DNA from 4 places in the Pseudoalteromonas sp. NZS37 genome. Region 4 is predicted to be linked to each of the others. Evidence: predicted binding sites of a transcription regulator. Region 4 holds the regulator's gene; each other region holds the start of a gene.
What was found. Region 4 encodes sigma-54, which starts transcription at its own class of promoters, with help from an activator protein. Its sites were predicted from a motif close to GTTGGCACGNNNNTNGNNT; they were not measured.
Positions count from the first base shown of each region.

Region 1: the regulator sigma-54 is predicted to act here: its motif matches at 2,187-2,205, upstream of I6F47_RS19260 (EF-hand domain-containing protein).
Region 2: the regulator sigma-54 is predicted to act here: its motif matches at 1,819-1,837, upstream of flgJ (flagellar assembly peptidoglycan hydrolase FlgJ).
Region 3: the regulator sigma-54 is predicted to act here: its motif matches at 1,247-1,265, upstream of I6F47_RS06570 (amidase family protein).

Region 1 covers NZ_JADYXL010000015.1:44,411-47,983, reverse strand. Annotated here, with positions in the region: gene trkA (Trk system potassium transporter TrkA) at 1-1,167, shown strand, start outside; gene I6F47_RS19270 (EF-hand domain-containing protein) at 1,249-1,464, opposite strand; gene I6F47_RS19265 (calmodulin) at 1,542-1,754, opposite strand; gene I6F47_RS19260 (EF-hand domain-containing protein) at 1,894-2,106, opposite strand; gene I6F47_RS19255 (flagellar brake domain-containing protein) at 2,571-3,230, opposite strand; gene I6F47_RS19250 (TrkH family potassium uptake protein) at 3,275-3,573, opposite strand, start outside.
Region 2 covers NZ_JADYXL010000001.1:131,789-135,361, reverse strand. Annotated here, with positions in the region: gene flgH (flagellar basal body L-ring protein FlgH) at 1-602, shown strand, start outside; gene I6F47_RS00650 (flagellar basal body P-ring protein FlgI) at 614-1,708, shown strand; gene flgJ (flagellar assembly peptidoglycan hydrolase FlgJ) at 1,874-2,890, shown strand; gene flgK (flagellar hook-associated protein FlgK) at 2,892-3,573, shown strand, end outside.
Region 3 covers NZ_JADYXL010000003.1:129,500-133,072, reverse strand. Annotated here, with positions in the region: gene I6F47_RS06580 (TetR/AcrR family transcriptional regulator) at 1-608, shown strand, start outside; gene I6F47_RS06575 (putative 4-hydroxy-4-methyl-2-oxoglutarate aldolase) at 612-1,094, shown strand; gene I6F47_RS06570 (amidase family protein) at 1,432-2,637, shown strand; gene I6F47_RS06565 (gamma-glutamyltransferase family protein) at 2,634-3,573, shown strand, end outside.
Region 4 covers NZ_JADYXL010000001.1:491,610-495,182, forward strand. Annotated here, with positions in the region: gene lptA (lipopolysaccharide transport periplasmic protein LptA) at 1-58, shown strand, start outside; gene lptB (LPS export ABC transporter ATP-binding protein) at 55-780, shown strand; gene I6F47_RS02235 (RNA polymerase factor sigma-54) at 850-2,349, shown strand; gene hpf (ribosome hibernation promoting factor) at 2,375-2,662, shown strand; gene ptsN (PTS IIA-like nitrogen regulatory protein PtsN) at 2,667-3,119, shown strand; gene rapZ (RNase adapter RapZ) at 3,138-3,573, shown strand, end outside.

The DNA of each region.
Region 1 (3,573 bases), on a different contig from region 4:
GCGGTAACCAGTTCAGATGAAGTGAACATGGTTGCATGCCAAGTGGCGTACAGTATTTTTAAAACGCCCACTAAAATTGCCCGCATTCGCTCAGAGCAATATTTAAAATACCGCGAAAAACTATTTCAAAACGATGATTTACCAATCGATCATTACATTGCTCCCGAAGCACTGGTCACTAAGTATATTCGCCGTTTAATTGACTACCCTGGTGCTCTGCAAGTATTGCAGTTTGCTGATGGCATGCTCTCGTTAGTAGCCGTAAAAGCTTACTATGGCGGTTTGCTTGTAGGTTATGCGTTATCTGCACTTAAAGAACACATCCCTAATGTAGAGACTCGTGTTGCTGCTATTTATCGTCAAGGTAAAGCAATAAAACCATTGGGTACCACCGTTATTGAAGCCGATGACGAAGTATTCTTTATTGCCGCTACAAAACATATACGCGCAGTAATGAACGAGCTACAAAAACTTGAACGTTCGTATAAAAAAATTATGATAGCTGGTGGCGGTAACATTGGGGCAGGCCTTGCCCGCTCACTTGAAAAAAACCACACCGTTAAACTAATTGAACGCAGTAAAGAACGTGCCGAGCAACTCTCAGAAATGCTCGATAACACGGTCGTTTTTTGTGGTGACGCATCTGATCAAGAACTGCTCTCAGAAGAGCATATTGAACAAGTCGATGTATTTATTGCCGTAACCAACGACGATGAAGCAAACATTATGTCGGCCATGCTTGCAAAACGTATGGGCGCACAAAAAACCATGGTACTTATTCAACGTGGAGCTTACGTTGATTTGGTACAAGGCGGCGAAATAGATATTGCCATATCGCCACAACAAGCAACTATATCAGCGTTATTAACGCACGTACGCCGTGGTGATATTGTTAACGTGTATTCACTGCGTAAAGGCGCAGCAGAAGCCATTGAAGCGGTTGCTCATGGTGATGAAAACACATCTAAAGTGGTTGGGCGTGCGATTGCCGACATAAAACTTCCTGCAGGTACAACCATTGGGGCAATAGTACGTAATGACGATGTGTTGATAGCTCACGATGATACAATTATTATGTCGGGCGATCATGTCATCATGTTTTTAATCGACAAAAAACACATTACCGTTGTAGAAAAACTATTCCAAGTAAGTGCTATATTCCTTTAACTAGTTACTCTAATTAGTTAATTTAATACACAAAAAAGCCGCTGACTAAGGCGGCTTTAATGGAGTATGCTTAAATATTGATTACTGTACTTTTGAAAACTCTTCTTTAGAGATTTCACCATTACCATCAGTATCCAAATCATCAAAAATCTTTACAAGCTGAGGGTTAACCTTTGCTTCTTCCATTGTAATAGCACCGTTACCATCTGCATCAAAAGAGGCAAAATCTACTGCGGCATATGCTGCTGATGAAGATGCTAAAACGATAACTGCAAGTGTTGTATTTAATGTTTTCATAATAATATTCCTAGTAATATGGGAAGTCCTTTTCAAAGATCCCTGACTGTGAAAAATGTTTAATCTGAAAAGATTAATTAGTAATTAGCGAATTCTTCTTTAGAAAGCTCGCCGCTACCGTCGGTATCTAGCTCAATAAATTCAGCCATTAAATCTGTATCGACTGCCGCTTCGCTTGGGCTAATTGTGCCGCTACCATCGATATCAAGGCTGTCAAAATCTGATGCTGCAAATGCAGCGGAAGAAGATGCTAGTACTATAAGTGCTAATGCTTTATTTAAATGTTTCATAACTTAATCCTTCAATGTTCTATCAAAAAAATTGCTTCGTTTAACTTAAAACGTAATTTTCCACTTCCTTGTTATCCTCTTTCGTAAGCTCCCTTGCCTACTTAGGTGTCTTTGGCAACTCAGGATAAATACTTTTTAATTAAGCTTCTGAAAATTCTTCTTTTGATAACTCACCATTTTGGTCAGTATCAAGCTCAGAAAACATGCTCATTAGCTTTGCATCTACTGATGCTTCTGCTTGGCTAATTGTGCCACTGCCGTCTACATCCAGTGTGTCAAAATCTGTTGCAGCAAAAGCGGCTGAAGAAGATGCAATAGCGATAAGTGCTAAAGTTTTATTAATACTTTTCATAATATGTATCCTTCAAATTTATGTGTGTGCGATTAAGTATTTCACTTTGAATCACGATTTCGTTCAGTACACTTAGACTATTACAACTTAGATGCCAACATTTAAAAGCTATTAATTTTCAATAAGTTAAATATAAAACGTACAACAAGAAGGCGTTTTTAGAATAATTATTGTTGCCCTTTAGCAACACGTTTTAAAGGGCCTACATTAAAACCATTAAAAACATATAGTTATGTTTATATAAAAAGATACATTTTTAAATGTATGGTTTTAAAAGGAGGGATTTAAAAGAATAATTGAGATAAATTTTAACGAGGAAGCTTTAATAACAAAAACAAGCTGTAAAAAACAAAACGTAATCAATTGTTTTATTTAAATAATAATTTTAATTATGAAAGAGAGAAAAAACATTTTATAAATACTGACATAAAATGCCTTTTTGTTGCAAATAAGCGAAAACCTATTTATTCAACGGTAGGCTCAAGCGCAGAAGGGTCTATAAAATGCTCTTTCATAAAGGCTTTCATTTCATCCTCGCTTGCTAGTAGCTTAATTCCACAGTGCACACCGGCGGCATGCTCTTTAACACTGCAAATTTCACCTTCAAAATCTTTATCACTGCTATTAAGTACGACAGTGCATTGCATATCTTTAATACTTTCAACTTGCTGATCGCCTCTAATATCAAACATTACACCAGTGAGTGAAATGTCTTTAATAAGGCCTTCAAGTACCCTATCGTCACTTAGCTTTAGCTTTGCAGGTAATAAGGTAGGTATGCGTGTTTGTGAGCGTAGCGCAAATAACTGCACTTGCTTTGGAAAGTTTATAAACACGAGTTTAGCGGGATGAGAGGCTACCGACATAATTTGCTGGCGAAACGCAATAACTTGCCCACCACTACCTTCAATAAGCGCTCTTACAACAACCATTACGCCATCACGTAAATAGTCACTCGCCGCAGGTAAACGCTTTGCATTGGGATAATTTAAAATAATAAACTGTTTATCGAGTAAACCAACTAATTCAGTTTTAACACGCTTACTGCTTGTAGGTGTTAATATTTCTAGGTCGACTAAGCTGCCTACACTTATATGCTTTAGCTTTTCTAAATTTGTTGGCATATCCCTTTCCCAATAGTTCGTAATTTAAAACTTAAGCCGCTCGTTTATCCACGCCAAAAAGTAGGCGTAAATAGCACTAATAAAGTAAATATTTCTAAACGACCAAACACCATTGCAATGGTAAGCAACCATTTAGCACCATCGGTTATAGCGCCATAATGCGATGCTACATCACCCAGACCTGGACCTAAGTTATTTAAACAAGCCGCAGTGGCTGAGAACGCAGTTATGTTATCCATACCCGTGCCCATAAGCGCTAACATAATAATAATAAACACCAATGCATACGCAGAGAAAAATCCCCACACGGCTTCTACTACTTTGTCTGGCAACGCCTTTCGAC
Region 2 (3,573 bases), 360 kb from region 4:
ACGACCCTTACTACGCACCTATGTACCCCGAGCCTATTTTAGAGCCGCTGGTAGCCACAGGTTCATTGTTTAATACTCATACATCAAACGACTTATATTCTGATAAAAAAGCGCTACGTACTGGCGATATAATTACGGTTAAATTGCAAGAGTCTACTCAAGCAACAAAAGCCGCTAAAACAGAAACAGACAAAGAAACCGACGCAAGCTTAGACCCCGTTATTGGATTAGGTGGTCTACCTGTAAATATAGGTGGCGATAGTATTCAGTTTGGTATTGGTAGCGATTCGTCGTTTACGGGCGACTCAAAATCAAACCAGTCAAACAGCTTAGTGGGTGATATTTCGGTTAATGTAATGCGCGTTTTACCTAACGGTAATTTAGTTATACGCGGCGAAAAATGGCTAACGCTTAATACCGGTGAGGAGTTTATTCGTTTAGAAGGGCTAGTACGCCCTCAAGACGTAAGCGCCGATAATACGGTTGAATCAAACCGTATTGCTAATGCACGCATTCAATACTCAGGTAAAGGGCAAACGCAAGAAGCGCAAAGTCCTGGTTGGCTTACACGTTTCTTTAGCAGTTCGCTGTTTCCATTTTAGAGGGTAACAACATGAATAGCCTTAAAGCTTTATGTTTAGTTGTGTTATTAGGTTGGCAGTTTACTGCCAGTGCTGAGCGCATAAAAGATGTGTCTATGGTTGAAGGCGTACGCTCTAACCAATTAGTTGGTTATGGCTTAGTGGTTGGTTTACCAGGCACTGGCGAGCAAAACTCATACACACAACAAAGTTTTAGAGGCATGTTGAACAGCTTTGGTATTACGCTACCTTCAACTCAAAGTCCTAAAATTAAAAATGTTGCCGCTGTTGCTGTGCATGCAGAATTACCTGCATTTAGAAAGCCCGGACAAACAATAGATATTACGGTTTCTTCTATTGGTAGTGCAGGCAGTTTACGTGGCGGTACTTTACTACAAACCTTTTTAAAGGGTGTAGACGGTAACGTGTACGCTATTGCACAAGGTAGCTTAATTGTCGGTGGCTTAGGCGCACAAGGTCTTGATGGTAGTAAGGTTGTAATTAACACCCCTACAGTTGGTCGTATACCAAATGGCGCAACAGTTGAACGCACTGTAGAAAGCCCATTTATGCAAGGCGATTACATTACCTTCAACTTAAACCGCCCAGACTTTACAACGGCAAAACGCCTAGAAAAAACAATTAATGACTTAGTTGGCCCAAATAGCGCACAAGCAATAGATTCTGTTTCTATTCGTGTTATAGCGCCACGCGATGCATCCCAGCGTGTATCGTACTTATCGACACTCGAAAACTTAGAATTTAAACCAGCTGATATGGCCGCTAAAATTATAGTTAACTCGCGTACCGGTACAATTGTCATTGGCAAAAACGTTAAGCTTCAGCCTGCGGCTATAACTCATGGTGGCTTAACAGTAACAATTGCAGAACAACAAAATGTGTCACAACCAAACCCGCTAGCAAACGGTGATACAGTTGTCACACAGCAAAGTATTATTGATGTAAACCAAGACGACTCGCGCGCCTTTGTATTTAATCCAGGTGTAAGCCTTGACGATTTAGTTCGCGCAATTAACGAAGTAGGCGCAGCGCCTGGTGACTTAATGGCTATTTTAGAAGCACTAAAAGAAGCCGGCGCAATTAACGGGCAGTTAGTTGTTATATAAATAACCCAAGCCAATAAATAACGTATTACTTAAGCCCTATTTTTTGAAACTAGGGCTTTTTATTTACAACAACTTAAGTTTATTATTTTTATCTTCCTCGTTTTATCGGTAGTGGCTCAATTTTTGCATTTTTAACTGCATTATTCATTTTGTGTCAAAAAGCCGATGGAAACTAACCACCTCGATAAGCAAAACTTTTTTGATTTAGGCAACTTAGATTCACTTCGTAAAGAAGCCTTAACCAGTGGCGATGCATCAACTGATGCCTCTAAAGCTGCGCTCAAAAAAGCGGCCGCACAATTTGAAGCTATTTTTACGCAAATGTTGCTCAAAGGAATGCGCAAAGCTAACGAAGCATTTGAAGACAAAGACAGCCCATTTAATTCAAGTGGCGTAAAGTTTTTTGAAGAAATGCACGATCAGCAACTTTCAACAGAGCTTTCATCAAATGGCTCGTTAGGCCTTGCCGATTTAATTGTTCAGCAGTTATCGCCTGAGTCTAAAAACTTTATGCCAGGCTCGGTGCTTAGAACAACCAACGATATTTTTAGCGATACGCAAGTCGGCTCAGCTCTTCCTCATGAGCAAAAAAATAAGCAACCCGATCTTATCGTTAATAACACTAAAGCCGATATTGCTGAGCCTAAGGTTAATACTGCAGAGTCTAAAACCGATAGCCCAACATTTAAAAATGCAGAAGAGTTTATAAGTTCAGTGTGGGAACACGCTAAAACTGCAGCGCAAAAAATTGGTTTAAACCCAGCGGTAATGGTTGCACAAGCGGCACTTGAAACCGGTTGGGGTAAGCACATTATTAATAAAAGTGACGGTGGTAGCTCAAATAACTTATTTAATATTAAGTCAGATAATAGCTGGGAAGGCGATAAAGCAAGCAAAGTAACGCTTGAGTTTGAGCAAGGTACACCCGTTAAAAAACAAGCCAGCTTTAGAGCCTACGATTCAATTAAAGATAGCGTGAACGACTTCGTTGATTTTTTAACGCAAAACCCACGCTACAAAGAAGCATTACAAAATACAGCAAAACCAAATGACTTTTTAGATTCATTACAAAAAGCAGGTTATGCAACCGATCCAAATTATGCCAGCAAAATAAAAAAAGTGCTCAATAGCAGTCAGCTAAAAGACATTGCGGCAAACGTGATCCGCCAAGGAGTAGAGTAACATGTCGTTTAATTTATTAAACATTGCCAGTTCTGGGGTTAGAGCAAGCTCGGAGCTACTGCAAACGACAAGTAAAAATATCGCCAATGTAAATACCGTAGGCTATGTGCGTGAGCGTACAGAGTTTACCACTATGGTTGATAACCAAGTGGGGCGAGGCGAAACATACCGATTACTAAACGAGTTTGCTCAGTCACAGCTAAATCGTGACACCTCTAATAAATCGTTTTTCGATCAGTTTATTACTGAGGCAAATAGAGTTGATACTATTTTTTCTGAAGAGTCGAACAACCTTTCGACCGGAATTAACTCTTTATTTAATAACGTGCAAGAAGCGCTAAATCAGCCGTCATCTACCGTTGCCCGCTCATTAGTAATGACAGATGCGCAAAGCTTAATTGATCAAATGGATAGACTTTCGGGCATCGTGCTTGATCAAAAAAGTGTAGTGAACGAGCAGCTCGAAATATTTTCAGATGAAGCAAACTCACTAATTCAAAGTATTAGCACGCTAAATCAAAATATTGCAGCAGTTAATGGCACTAATAACGCCGCAGATGCGAGCTCTACCTATAACGAACGCGATAAAGCAATACGCGACTTATCAGAGCTAATAGACATAGAAACGCTTGATGGTCCAAATGGCGAAAAACTCGTTTTTATGGGCACAGGCGAAGCGGTTG
Region 3 (3,573 bases), on a different contig from region 4:
AAAACCAAAAACTAATTTTAGATGCCGCCGAGCAATTGTTTTCGCAATTAGGTTACGACGGAGCAAGTATGAGCATGGTTGCTAAAGAAGCGCAGGTGCCAAAAGCTAATATTTTGTATTACTTTAAAAGTAAAGATGGTCTGTACGAGTCTGTGATCGACCGCATAATAGCTAATTGGAACTTAGGGCTCGATAACGTCACAATTAACGACGATCCAGCTACCGTGCTTTATAACTATATTAAAAGTAAAGTAATACTCGCCGTAAATCAGCCAATGCAATCTCGCTTATTTGCCAGTGAAATACTGCGCGGTGCCCCTTATTTACAAAACTACTTTAGAACCAATACCCGCCCTTGGGTTAAGCAAAAAGTTGATGTACTTCAAGCGTGGATGGACGCAGATAAAATGGATAAGGTTGACCCCTACCATTTGCTCTTTACTATTTGGTCTACCACGCAGTATTACGCCGACTTTCAGGCTGAGGTTTTACTCGTAATGAACAAATTAGAGTACGACAAAACCGATGTGGCACAAATTACGCAATCAATTGCCCACATAATTTTAAAAGGTATTGGTCTTAAAATACCTGAGCAAAGTGAGACTTAACCCATGACATCCTTTACTACACCCGATTTATTTGACGATCATCGCGATAACGTGCAAGTAGCCGACAGTGGCCTTTATCACTTTGGTAAAAAAACCACGTTTTATGGCAAAGTAGTTACAGTTACCTGTCCAGAAGACAACTCTTTTGCTGCCGATATATTGCATGAAAATGGTGAAGGTAAAGTATTAGTTATAAACGGGTTTGCGAGCAAACGCTTTGCGTTTATTGGCGATATTATGGCTGAGCGTGCCCTAAATAATGGTTGGGAAGGCGTAATAATAAATGGCTGTTGCCGAGATATAGAAATACTCGCCACGATGAACTTACCTGTAATGGCGCTAGGCTCAACACCGCGTAGTACCTTAAAGCGCGGCTTTGGTGATAAAAACCAAGCTGTTACCATGCTTAGCACCACCATGGAACCTAACGATTGGGCTTACGCCGATATTAACGGTTTAATCATCAGTAAAACGTCCCTTATTTAGCGCTCACAACCATATAAATAAAGACCAATTTGGTGCACCTGCGCACCAAATTGGTTTGTTTTAGCTCATTTTAATACCACTATTTTTACAGCCCATATTTACTAACCTCATACAACTCGCCAAATCCTGACCAATTGGACAGGATTTTAATTTGTGGCATTCCTCTTGCTTAGGTTTTAAACAATATAATAAGCTAACCGATTAAAAAGCGGATTAGGCTCTGTAAAATAAAAACAAGATGTTACGCAGTGAGCTGAAAAATAATAAAAATTAATCCGTCTTTTTAATCACTCTAAATCTGAACTGCTTGGTCAGATTTTTTATAACGAGTGGTGATATGAGTAGCAAAAATAATAATACGACCGGTATTTTTTGTGACCATGGTCCTAAGGCATGGCAAACACATTACCAAGGCACGCTTATTAATAAGCGTCTTGCAATAAAAGATGTATTTGCTGTTAAAGGTGAGCGCAACAGCGCAGGTAACCCACACTGGTTTAAAGCAGCAAAACCGGCCCAGCAAACAGCAAGTGCCGTAAATATGTTAATGGACGAGGGTTGTAGCTTTACAGGCTTTACCCATACCGATGAGCTTGCTTACAGCTTAGAGGGAAATAACATTCATTATGGTGCAGCACAAAACCCTAAATTAAAAGGGCATACTTGCGGTGGTTCGAGTATGGGGTCTGCTGCATCCGTTGCTGCTAACTTAGCCGATATTGGCTTAGGCACCGACACTGGCGGCTCAATTAGAATACCCGCCAGCTATTGTGGTTTATTTGGTATAAGGCCAAGCCATAACGTGATTGAAAAAGACGGCCTAATACCGTTGGCACCGCCTTTTGATACTATAGGTTGGCTTACCCAAAGCGCCGAGCTATTAAGCAGCGTTGGCGATGTATTATTACCACAACAACCTATTAATAAAGTAAATACGCTGGTTATTTGCGAAGCACTCTTTGAACTTGTTGACTCCTCTTTACAAGCACCACTGGGTAACCTTTTAGAAAAAACCAAACCTTATTTTAATCATCATATCGATTTTAAGCTCCCCAACGTTGGTTTACTAAGTGAGCTTGCCGATACCTTTAGAATATTACAAGGTCGTGCGATTGCTAAAACGCACCGAGACTGGCTTGAACTCCCAGATCAGCTTTCTCATTTTGCGCCAGCAATTGCGGCTCGTTTTAAAATGGCACTGGCTTTAACCGAGCAAGAAGAACAAGAGGCGTTAAAAATACAGCACGAGTGGCAAACAATAGTCGCTAAAAACCTAAACAAACACAGCTGCTTATTTTTACCCACCACACCCACAACCGCACCTAAATTAGGCGCCGACACAAGCGCCTTACGCATGCAAATTATTACGCTTTCGGCAATTGCGGGCCTTAGTGGCTCAGCGCAAGTGCATTTACCGCTGGCTGATTTAGCAAATGATCATCCTTATGGTTTTTCACTAATGATGAGCCACGGTAACGATAAAAGCCTACTTGCTTGCGTACAACAATTAGCTGCACACTTTAAACAGGACACACCGGCATGACCACACACAACATTGCATTTACCGCGTCTCACTTTTCGGCCACTGAGGCGGGTATAAATATACTAAAACAAGGCGGTACAGCTACCGAGGCTATGGTAGCCGCAGCAGCTGCTATTAGCGTTGTATATCCACATATGAACTCAATTGGTGGCGACAGCTTTTGGCTTATCGATAATCCCAATCAAAAAACACCCACCGCTATTGACGCCTGCGGCCGCGCAGCAACTAATACAACACCCTATAACTCGCACACGCAAATACCAGAGCGCGGCGGATTAAGCGCACTGACTCAAGCGGGTACAATACGCGGTTGGCAAAAAGCGCTTGAGCTTGATGAACACGCAGCACTGCCACTTTCAAAAATTTTAGCGCCCGCAATAAAACTTGCTCGCGAGGGCTTTACCGTTACAAAAAGCTTGCAGGCAGGCTGCGAAAAACTAGCCGCTGCTAACAATACCAATGACGCGTTTAAAAACCTCTACATACCCAATGGCAAACCCTTGCAAGCAGGTCAGCATTTTAAAAACCCTAAACTTGCAGCAACATTTGAGCACTTAGCAAAACAGGGTTTAAACGCATTTTATGAAGGTGCACTTGCCAACTCATTTGCCGCTGATTTAGCCAAAGCAGGCAGCTCGATTACCACAGATGATATTGCAAGTACCCAAGCCGAAGTAGTTACCCCGCTAAATGCAAACCTAAGTGGTATTGACTGCTACAACTTACCCGCGCCAACACAGGGCGTGCATTCGCTGCAAATAATTGGTGCCGTAAATAAGTTAAAGCATTTAGCTAAAACCGATGCCGACTGGACACACTTAATTGTAGAGGCAACCAAGCAAAGCTTTACCCATCGCCCTACCCTTTGGGCTGATCCTGAAGTATTAGGGGACGATTATAAAAACGCACTAACCGATGATCGCTTAAGCCAACTTG
Region 4 (3,573 bases):
AATTTTAGTGCCAATCGAGACTAAAAAAAGTAAAAAAAGCGACAAAGGTCAACCATGAGTACATTAAAAGCAGAGCTATTAGCAAAGAGCTATAAAGGCCGTGAAGTTGTAAAAAACGTCGGCCTTGAAGTCAAAGCTGGCAGTATTGTTGGCTTACTTGGCCCTAACGGCGCAGGTAAAACCACCACGTTTTATATGATAGTAGGACTTGTACCTAGCGACAAAGGTAAAATATCGATAGACGATAACGATATTACTCTTTTACCTATGCATAGTCGTGCTAGATTAGGCATTGGCTACTTACCGCAAGAGTCTTCAATATTCAGAAAGCTGACTGTTTATCAAAACTTAATGGCCATTTTAGAAACGCGCAAAGAGTTAAATAAACAAGCTAGAGAAGACACTCTCGATAAATTATTAGATGAATTTAGCATACAACACATTCGTGATAGCCAAGGTATGGCATTGTCAGGAGGCGAACGTCGTCGTGTTGAAATAGCACGTGCGCTGGCAGCAGATCCTAAATTTATATTACTGGATGAACCATTTGCAGGTGTTGACCCTATTTCGGTATTAGATATAAAGAAAATAATAGAACATCTTAAAAATCGTGGGATTGGTGTATTAATTACCGATCATAACGTAAGAGAAACCCTTGATGTTTGTGAAAAAGCCTACATTGTTTCTCATGGGGAGCTGATTGCATCAGGTACTCCAGAACACGTATTAAATGATAAAACAGTACGCGATGTTTACTTAGGCGAGCAATTTAGGCTGTAACATTTACGCCATGTCTTTAAGCATCTGCTAGTATTAATTATAACAACATAAAAGGATTGTTAGAGATACATGAGGCAATCACTACAGCTGCGCATGGGCCAGCAACTTACAATGACTCCACAGCTGCAACAAGCTATTCGTTTGTTGCAACTCAGTACATTGGATCTCCAGCAAGAAATACAAGAAGCTCTCGACAGCAACCCGCTATTAGAGGTTGAAGAAGCAGACTATTCAGAAGACGCTGCAGGTAAAAACGAGCAAAAAGCAGATACAGATGACATAACTGTTAGCGCATCTGCCGATGATGCTCCAAGCGAATACGAACAAGATAGTGGTGAAGCACTTGCAAAAGACACGCTAAGTGACGACATGGCTATGGATGTTAGTTGGGATGAGTACATGAGTGCCGCCCCAGCAGCATCATCGGGTCCGATGCCTGAAGACGAATCAATATACCAAGGTGCCTCTACTGAAACGCTCCATGAGTATTTAATGTGGCAGTTACAACTAACGCCATTTAGCCCTACAGACGAAGCTATTGCTATTGCTATTGTAGAAGCCGTCGATGATTCAGGTATTTTAACACTAAGCTGCGAAGAGATTTTAGAAAGCTTTAATCAAGAAAACGAAGATGATAACGAAGTCGAACTTGATGAAATTGAAGCTGTATTAAAACGCATCCAACTGTTTGATCCTGTTGGTATTGCTGCACGTAGTTTACAAGAGTGTTTGTGTATTCAGCTTAACCAGTTTGATAAAGAAACACCTTACATTAATGAAACAAAAATGATTTTAACCGAGCATATTGATTTATTAGCTGCTCGTGACTATCGTACATTAATGAAGAAAACTAAGCTCAAAGAAGAAGAGCTTAAAGAAGTAATGACATTAATACATACTCTTAGCCCTAAACCTGCAGATACTATTGTAAGAGAAGAATCTGAGTATGTTATTCCTGATGTGTCAGTTAAAAAAATTAAAGGCCGCTGGGTTGTTGAGTTAAACCCAGATAGCATGCCTAAAATTCGTGTTAATAGCCAATACGCGGCAATGTCTCGCACTGTAAAATCCAGTGGTGACAGCCAGTTTATTCGCTCGCATTTACAAGAAGCTAAATGGTTTATTAAAAGCTTAGAAAGTAGAAACGACACGCTATTAAAAGTAACAAATTGTATTGTTAAGCAACAACAAGGCTTTTTTGAACACGGTCCTGAAGCCATGAAACCAATGGTTTTAAATGATGTTGCTGAAATGGTAGAAATGCACGAATCAACAATTTCGCGCGTAACAACCCAAAAGTATATGCACACACCCCGTGGTATATTTGAGCTTAAATATTTTTTCTCAAGCCATGTAAGCACCGAAAACGGTGGTGAATGTTCATCTACAGCAATCCGTGCGCTTATCCGAAAATTAATCGCAGCAGAAAACTCAGCAAAACCATTGAGTGATAGCAAAATAGCGGATATATTGGCTGAGCAAGGAATTAAAGTAGCGAGACGTACAATCGCAAAATACCGCGAATCTCTGGCTATTCCACCGTCAAATCAACGTAAAAGTTTGATTTAAGACGCAAAAAAAGAGGGTAATGCTTATGCAACTAAACTTAACTGGTCGTCACGTAGAATTAACCGATTCACTAAGAGACTATATTAATACCAAATTTGCGAAGCTAGAAAGACACTCTGATCATATTAATAATGTTCATGTCATTCTCGATGTAGAAAAATTAAATCAAAAAGCAGAAGCCACCATACACGTAAGCGGTGCTGAGTTATTTGCCTCTACAGAACATCAAGATATGTATGCCGCCATTGACTCGTTGATCGACAAGCTCGATCGACAAGTAATTAAACACAAAGAGAAGCTTGCTCGACACTAATATGATGAAATTAAGCTCACTTATATGCCAGGACTGCAGCAAAGCTGCGGTCCTTTTTAATAGCAAAAAAAGAATTTTAGAGTTCATTAGCGAACTTGCTCACGACAAACTTCCGTATTTACCGCAACAAGATATTCTTAATGCTTTAATGAGCAGAGAGAAACTCGGTAGTACAGGTATAGGGCGTGGCATTGCCATTCCTCATGGAAGAATGAGCGGTGCAGAAGAGCCTTTGGCTTTAGTACTCGTTAGCGAAACTCCAATAAATTTTGATGCAATCGATAATCGCCCTGTTGATATTTTCGTCGCACTCATCGTACCAGATGGCGATAACCAGCAGCACTTAAAGACTCTAGCAACCATTGCTGATAAACTAAACAACAAAGATTTTTGTAAACAGTTACGCAGTGCAAAATCAGATACTGAGCTTTACCAAGTTATTGTCAATCAATCATAGTTTTATAAAGGGTGTTAAATGGAGTTAATTATCATAAGCGGCCGTTCTGGTTCTGGAAAGTCGGTTGCTTTACGCGTTGTAGAAGATTTAGGTTATTATTGCGTAGATAATATTCCAGTTAACTTGCTTCCTTCATTAGTTCGCAGTGTGTCTGATAGCTATGATAAAATTGCGGTTAGCATTGATGTGCGGAACATCCCTAAACAACAAGATGAATTTAACGATATTCTTGAATACTTGCCAGGTTTTGCAAACCCTACGTTATTTTATTTAGATAGCGACGATCAAACATTGATCAAACGTTTTTCTGAAACTCGTAGATTACACCCACTATCAATTGACTCGTTGCCTCTTGATTTAGCCATCAAAAAAGAAAAAGAATTACTTGATGTATTAATCACCCGCGCCGACTTTATGATAGACACGACTGATTTGAGTGTTCATCAACTCGCTG